One region of the Streptomyces rimosus genome, then DNA from elsewhere that is predicted to be linked to it. Evidence: riboswitches for the same ligand, from Rfam matches in the RefSeq annotation. Region 1 holds a riboswitch; the other holds the start of a gene.

Evidence for each region. Region 1 has a riboswitch for cobalamin ahead of metE (5-methyltetrahydropteroyltriglutamate--homocysteine S-methyltransferase). Riboswitches for the same ligand answer to the same signal wherever they lie in the genome.
Region 2: linked by a shared signal. The riboswitch ahead of nicT (Nickel transporter NicT) and the one ahead of metE (5-methyltetrahydropteroyltriglutamate--homocysteine S-methyltransferase) in region 1 are both predicted to bind cobalamin.

What each region holds. Positions count from the first base shown of each region.
Region 1 covers NZ_CP023688.1:8,539,459-8,542,970, forward strand. The annotation lists gene metE (5-methyltetrahydropteroyltriglutamate--homocysteine S-methyltransferase) at 1-1,523, opposite strand, end outside; cobalamin riboswitch at 1,714-1,940, opposite strand; gene CP984_RS37440 (hypothetical protein) at 2,120-3,512, opposite strand, start outside.
Region 2 covers NZ_CP023688.1:6,522,852-6,526,363, forward strand. The annotation lists gene CP984_RS28245 (DoxX family protein) at 1-118, shown strand, start outside; gene CP984_RS28250 (VOC family protein) at 185-685, shown strand; gene nicT (Nickel transporter NicT) at 801-2,018, opposite strand; cobalamin riboswitch at 2,017-2,229, opposite strand; gene CP984_RS28260 (ABC transporter substrate-binding protein) at 2,433-3,512, shown strand, end outside.

The sequences.
Region 1 (3,512 bases):
TACTGCACCATGTCGTTGCGTTCGGGCTCGCCGTGCACCAGGACGTCGATGCCCGCCTTCTCCTGGAAGGCGATGACCTCGCGGATCTCGTTCCTGATGCGCTCCTCGTAGCCGGCGGTATCGATGCGTCCGGCCCGCAGGTCGGCGCGGGCGGCGCGCAGTTCGCCGGTCTGCGGGAAGGAGCCGATGGTGGTGGTCGGCAGCAGGGGCAGGCCCAGGTGGGCCCGCTGGGCGGCGGCGCGCTTCGCGTACGGTGCCGAGCGGCGGCCGTCCGCGTCGGTGACGGCGGCGGAGCGGGCGCGTACGGCGGGGTCGTGGGTGATCGCGGAACCGGCGCGGGACGCCAGGTCCGCGCGGTTGGCGGCCAGTTCGGCTGCGATCGTGTGGGTGCCCTGCGCCAGGCCGCGGGCGAGCGTGGCGATCTCGGCAGTCTTCTGCCTGGCGAACGCGAGCCAGCGCAGGATCTGCGGGTCGATGTCGCGCTCGACGGCGGCGTCGAGCGGCACGTGCAGCAGGGAGCAGGAGGCGGCCACGTCGACCCGGTCGGCCAGCCCCAGCAGGGTGCCGAGCGTGGCCAGCGACTTCTCGTAGTCGTTGATCCAGATGTTGCGGCCGTTGACGACACCGGCGACCAGGCGCTTGCCGGGCAGGCCGCCCGCGGCGGCGAGCGCGTCCAGGTTGCCGGCGGCGGCCTCGGTGAAGTCCAGCGCCAGACCGTCGACGGGAGCCTTGGCCAGGACCGGCAGGGCCTCACCGAGCTGGTCGAAGTACGAGGCGACCAGCAGCTTCGGACGGTCGGTGAGGGCGCCGAGGTCGCGGTAGGCGCGCTCGGCGGCGTTCAGCTCGGCCGGGGTGCGGTCCTGGACGAGGGCGGGCTCGTCCAGCTGCACCCACTCGGCCCCGGCCGCGCGCAGATCGCCCAGGACCTCGGCGTACACCGGCAGCAGCCGATCGAGCAGGGTCAGCGGTTCGAAGTCGGCGGCGACTCCGGGGGCGGGCTTGGCCAGCAGGAGGTAGGTGACCGGGCCGACGAGCACCGGACGCGGTGTGTGCCCGGGGGCGAGCGCTTCTTTCAGCTCGCCGACCTGCTTGGCGGAGTCCGCGGCGAAGACCGTGTCGGGCCCCAGTTCGGGCACCAGGTAGTGGTAATTGGTGTCGAACCACTTCGTCATCTCCAGCGGCGCCACGTCCTGCGTGCCGCGCGCCATCGCGAAGTAGCCGTCCAGGGCGTCGGCCTCGACGGCGGCGCGGTGCCGGTCCGGGACAGCACCGACCATGACGCTGGTGTCCAGGACGTGGTCGTAGTACGAGAAGTCACCGGTCGGCACCTCGTGCACACCGGCGTCCACCAGCTGCCGCCAGTTCGCACGGCGCAGGCCCCGCGCGGTCTCCATCAGGGCGTCCGCGGTGACGCGGCCCTTCCAGTAGCCCTCGATGGCCTTCTTCAGTTCCCGGTGCTGACCCTGGCGGGGGTAGCCGTACACGGTGGCCCGTGCTGCCGCGGCTGCGGGCTTCGCTGTCACGGAACTCTCCTTCGCGGAAGTGTTCTTGAGTACGTCCCGGAAACGGGACGAGAACGCGAAGGAACGACGCGTCGGACGAGCCGCGAAGCGTGCGCCGACGCTTCTGCCCGCCTGACATGTACGGTTCCGGACCATGTCCGGAACGCTCCCAACCCGCCCTCGAGGTCTCCGGGAAGACCGCGCACGCATGGACGCGCGCGGGCAACGGGCAGGTCTTCGGACTCGCGGGCACGCCTGCCGGGCTCTCCCGGCGGGCACCTACTGGCCGTCGCTTCCCGGATCCGCGGCCCGGATCCAGTGCGTATGACGGCGGTCGTTCCCGCTCACCGCTGCGGGGCAGTCCCGGATTCCCACCGGGTTCCCTCTTACGACGCGTCTGCCTGGCGGGCAGGGCGAACCAGCTGCACCGGACACAGTAGATCGAGCGGGGCCCGAGCGGACAGCCCTGTTCATATGGCGGGACGGGCTATGAGACGGGGGAACGTCGAAGCCGTACGGACCCGGTGGGGACCGGGTCCGTACGGCTTCGGCTTTGGCGCTGGGGAACCGGGTCCGCACGGCCTCGGTTTCGGTTTTGGCGCTATGTGGCGGAGGGCTCAGCCGGCAGGCGGCTGCGACGTGGCGGAGGAGAACCGGCCGGACGCGAGCTTCCATTCGCGGTGCAGGGTGCCCAGCGGAATGCGTTTCTGGAAGAGCGGAGTGCCGAAGATCGTCAGCTGGGCCTGGAGTGAGCCGCTCAGATCCAGCCCTCCGAAAGCCTTCCAGTCGGCCGTGACCGAACCCTTTCCGTCGGAGGAACCGATGGCCGCGGCACTGGCCTCGCCGCGCAGATACGGAGCGAGATCGGCGCTCACACCGACCGCACCGTACAGGCCGACGCTCGCCTCGGTACCGAGCGTGGCCTTCGCCTGGCCCGACGCCGTCACAGCCGCCTGTACCGGGGTGGAGTGCATGCCGGATTCGCTGACGGGCTTCCAGCCCCCGGCCCAGGAGTAGCTGCCGCCGACCCGGAAGTCGCCCTTGAGGTCCTGCTTGATGTCGACGCTGACCCGGCCGTCCGCCTCGACCGCGAGGTAGCACGTGAGGTCAAGATTGACGACGACCGGGACCGGGCCGACCTGGATGACCGGATCGGCGTGGAGCTTGGCGAACGGCACCCGCATCGGCTTGCCGCTCGCGGTGGAGGCGGCGGCCTGGCCCTTGAAGCGCCACTGGGAGGACCAGTCACCGGACAGCCCGATGAACGCGCCTCCGGGTGCCGTGTGGTTGGCGGGTGCGGGGGAGGGCGTGGCGTGCCCGCGGCTGCCGTCGTAAGTGAACTCCACCTTGGGCGACAGCTGCACGAAGCCGGCGACCGAGGCCGCGGCGCTCGCCGGGGCGTCCTCCGCGGTGGCGACCGAAGCGCCGACGTCCAGGCGCAGACTGCCGAGGGGCAGCGAGGCGCCGTGCGGCCCGAAGCGGCGCTCGCCGTTCTTCGCCCAGGAAACCTTCACCCCCTTGACCAGCGGCTCGACCGAGACGGCAGCCGGATCGACGGGCACCTTCCCGTCGGCCTTGCCCTTGCCCAGCAGCGCGTCGAGCGTGGCCGGCGCGGTGTTGACCTCGGTGCCCTTCGCCGTCGTGCCCCGTACGGCGGTGACCTTGGCCAGGACACCGCTGGGGGCGCCGGGAGCGGGCGCGCTCGCGATGACGTCGCCGACGGCCACGGCCGAGTTCTTCGCGGGAGCGGAGGCGGAGGGAGTGGGGGAGGGGGCGGTGGATGCGGAGCCCGAGGGGGAGGGGCTCGGGAGGTGCTTCGCCGGGCTGACGACGACCGCGCGGCCGCTGCGGCGGTCGTACGAGGCGACCCGTACCGCGGACTTGTACTGCGGGCGTCCGTCACCGGACGGGCGGGCCACGGCCGCCGCACCGGCAGGGCCGGACGACGAGGGAGCCGCACCGACGGCCAGCCGCTGTCCGCCGCTGCCGCCCTTGCCGGCAGTGACGTCG
Region 2 (3,512 bases), 2.0 Mb from region 1:
CCGGTACGCGGTCGACCGGCTGCTGCCGGTCCTGCGCGCGCACCGGCTGGCGTACGGCGTGGCCGCCCTGGTGCTCGGTGTGGTCGTGGCGCTCGTGTTCCTGCTGATCCGTAAGTGAGCGGCGCGGGGCGGGGGCGGGCACGTCGGGAAGATGTCGGTAAGCAGCGGAAGGTGAGGGATTGACGTGGCGGTACGGCGGTTGAATCACGCGGTGCTCTACGTACGGGACGTGGCGCGCGCCGTGGCCTTCTACAGCGAGGCGCTCGGGTTCCGGGTGGATACGGAGATTCCGGGGCGGGCCGCGTTCCTCAGTGCGGAGGGGACGGCCAATGATCACGATCTCGGGCTGTTCGCGGTGGGGGCCGCGGCCCCTGGGCCCGAGCACGGCCGGGTGGGGCTCTACCACCTGGCGTGGGAGGTCGGGACCCTCGGCGAGCTGGCGGACGTGGCGGCGGAGCTGGCGCAGCGGGTCGCGCTGGTCGGCGCCACCGATCACCTGGTGTCCAAGTCGGTGTACGCGAAGGACCCGGACGGCAACGAGTTCGAGGTGATGTGGCGGGTGCCGCGCGAGGACTGGCCGGGCCCGGACGAACCGGACCGGCTCCGCCCGCTCGACCTCGAAGCGGAGCTGGCCCGCTGGGGGCGGGACCTGAAGACGGGGGCGGCGGCGGGGTCGGCCACCTGAGGGGAGGGAGGGGCAGGGGGTGGGGCGTACCGCGTACCGCCTCGCCGGCTCCGTAGCGCTTCGGCTCACCCCCGCCCCGGCACAGGCCCCGTCAGCCGTCCCCCCCCGGCCTTCGTCAGCCACCCTCCCCGGCCCCGGCCCCGGCCTCCGCTCCCGAAGCCCGCGCCGACCAGCGCTTCTCCACCCCGGCCAAGCGCCAGTACGCCAGGGCCGCCGCCCAGACGACCACGAACAGGCCGACGATGATGAAGCCGACGTTGTCCAGGTCGATGGACGAGATCCAGTCGGTGACGCCGTCCTTCAGGTCCAGCTTGTCGTGCAGGACGGTGACCAGCTCGATGGTGCCGATGAAGAACGCGACGGCGATCGACAGGCCGGTGATCGTGAGGTTGTAGTAGACCTTGCGTACCGGGTTCGAGAACGCCCACTGGTACGCGAAGTTCATGAACGTGCCGTCCAGGGTGTCGAACAGGCTCATTCCGGCCGCGAACAGCAGCGGCAGCACCAGGATCGCGTACCAGGGCAGACCGGCCGCCGCGCCGCTGCCCGCCATCACCATCAGCGTCACCTCGGTCGCGGTGTCGAAGCCGAGGCCGAAGAGCAGACCGAGCGGGTACATCTGGCCGGGCCGGGTGATGGAGCGGGTGAAGCGGCCCAGTACGCGGTTCATGAAGCCGCGCGAGTCGAGGTGCTGCTCCAGCTCCGTCTCGTCGTACCGGCCCTCTCGCATGGCGCGGAACACCCGCCAGATGCCCGCCAGCGCGACCAGGTTGAGCGCGGCGATGAGGTACAGGAAGCCGCCGGAGACCGTGGTGCCCACGGTGCCGAGCACCTGGTGGGCGCGCGAATCGTCGTCCAGCAGGGTGCCCGCGAGCTGCGCGCCGCCGGCGACCAGCGCCGCCATGGCGACGACCACGCTGGAGTGCCCGAGCGCGAACCAGAAGCCCACGGAGACCGGCCGCTTGCCGTCGGCCATCAGTTTGCGGGTGGTGTTGTCGATGGCGGCGATGTGGTCCGCGTCGAAGGCGTGCCGCATGCCGAGGGTGTACGCGGTCAGGCCGAGGCCGACGCCGAAGACCTGCGAGCCCACCGCGTAGTGGTGCGGCACGACCAGCAGGAAGAGCACGCCGAAGGCCACGATGTGCAGCCCGGCGATGACCGCCATCAGCCCCGCGGTCCGCACGGTGTCCTGCCGCCGCCAGCGGAAGTCGGGCAGGGGGGAGGCGGGAGCGGCTGAGGACGACGCGGCCGAAGTGGGGGAAGGGGAAGAAGGGTAGGGGGGATCTGTGGACAGGGGCATCCGGTGGTCACGCTCCAGCACCTCGTGGATCAGTTCGTGAGATGCCGTGGCCGGTCTCCTGGCTGACGGGTGTGCGCGCCCGCCCCAACCTTCCCGGCCGCGGGCTGCGGCCAGTGGCTCCGTACGGCGAAGGGCGCGTACGGACAGGGGCGGGAACTTCCCGATCACAGTGGCGAGGGCCGCTCCGGCCTGGACCTTACGGTCGTCACCGGTCTTCCCGAACACCACGGCCCGGACACTCTAACGCCGTCGCTGCCGCCGGTCAGCGCCCCGGCCACCGGGCCACTGCCTCGGGAACCCGGGGCGCCGGTTGCTCGACTACCTGATCCGGGCCCGCGCCGGCGGGCCGTCGGACAGTCGAGAGGCAGGGAGAGCGGGCATATGCGTCCTCGCATGAATGGGCACGTGGTGGGGCCGGGACCGGGGTTGGGGGCGAAGGGCCGGACGGTGACGGCGGCGGTGACGGTGCTGGCGGTGGCCGCGCTGGCCGCGGGGTGCGGCAGTGCCGACGGGCGGGAGTCCGGGAGGGCGGGCAGCCGGGACGACGCGGCGGGTGGCTTTCCGGTCACCGTCACCGATTGCGACGGGCGGAAGACGACCTTTTCCACGGCGCCGCGGAAAATCGTCACGAGCAATGCGGCGAGTCTGGAGATGCTGCTTCGGCTGGGTGTCGAGGACCGGATTGTCGGCACCGGATTCCCGCCGGGCAAGGGCACGTTGCCGGGTGAACTCGATGCTCGGGCGCAGCGGGTGCCGGTCCTGGGCAAAACGGTGATCCCGAAGGAGAAACTGCTCGGCTCCGGGGCCGATCTCTACATCGACACGTTCGCTTCGATGGGCAACATGGGCGGGGCGGCGACCGGCCCCACCGAGACGGAATTCGCCGCGGCGGGCATCAAGCACGTCTATCTGGCCTCGACCGCATGCGCGCCGCGCAAGAAGGTGCCGCAGCGGGATCTGTCCGCGGTCGAGGGGGACATCCGGCGCCTCGGGCAGGTCACGGGCACATCGCCGAGGGCGTTGCAGCTGGTGGCGGAGATGGAGAAGAAGGTTTCCGGGGTACGGAAGGCCATCGCGGACGTACCGGCGGAGAAACGGCCGTCGTATTTCTTCTTCGATTTCGACGCGGGAACGAAGCAGCCCGTGGCCGTCTGCAACCGGCAGGTGGCGAACGCGGTGCTGACCGAGGCCGGGGCGCGGAACGTCTTCGCGGACTGCGCGGGTGATTTCCAGCGGGTCTCGTGGGAGGACGTGGTCGGCAAGGACCCGGACTGGATCCAGCTCGGTGTACGGAACCGGGGCAGCGCCGCGGCCAATGAGAAGGCGTTCGGTGAGGCCGAGCAATTCCTCCGGACGTTCCCGGCCACGGCGGGGCTGCGCGCGGTGAAGGAAGGGAAATTCCTGCGCATCGGCTCGGAGCGGACGACCATCGCGGGGGTCGGCAACGCCGATACGGTACGGCGGATCGCGGCGACGCTGTATCCGGACCGGCTGGGCGGCGGAGAGGGCACGGATGGCGTGGCTGCC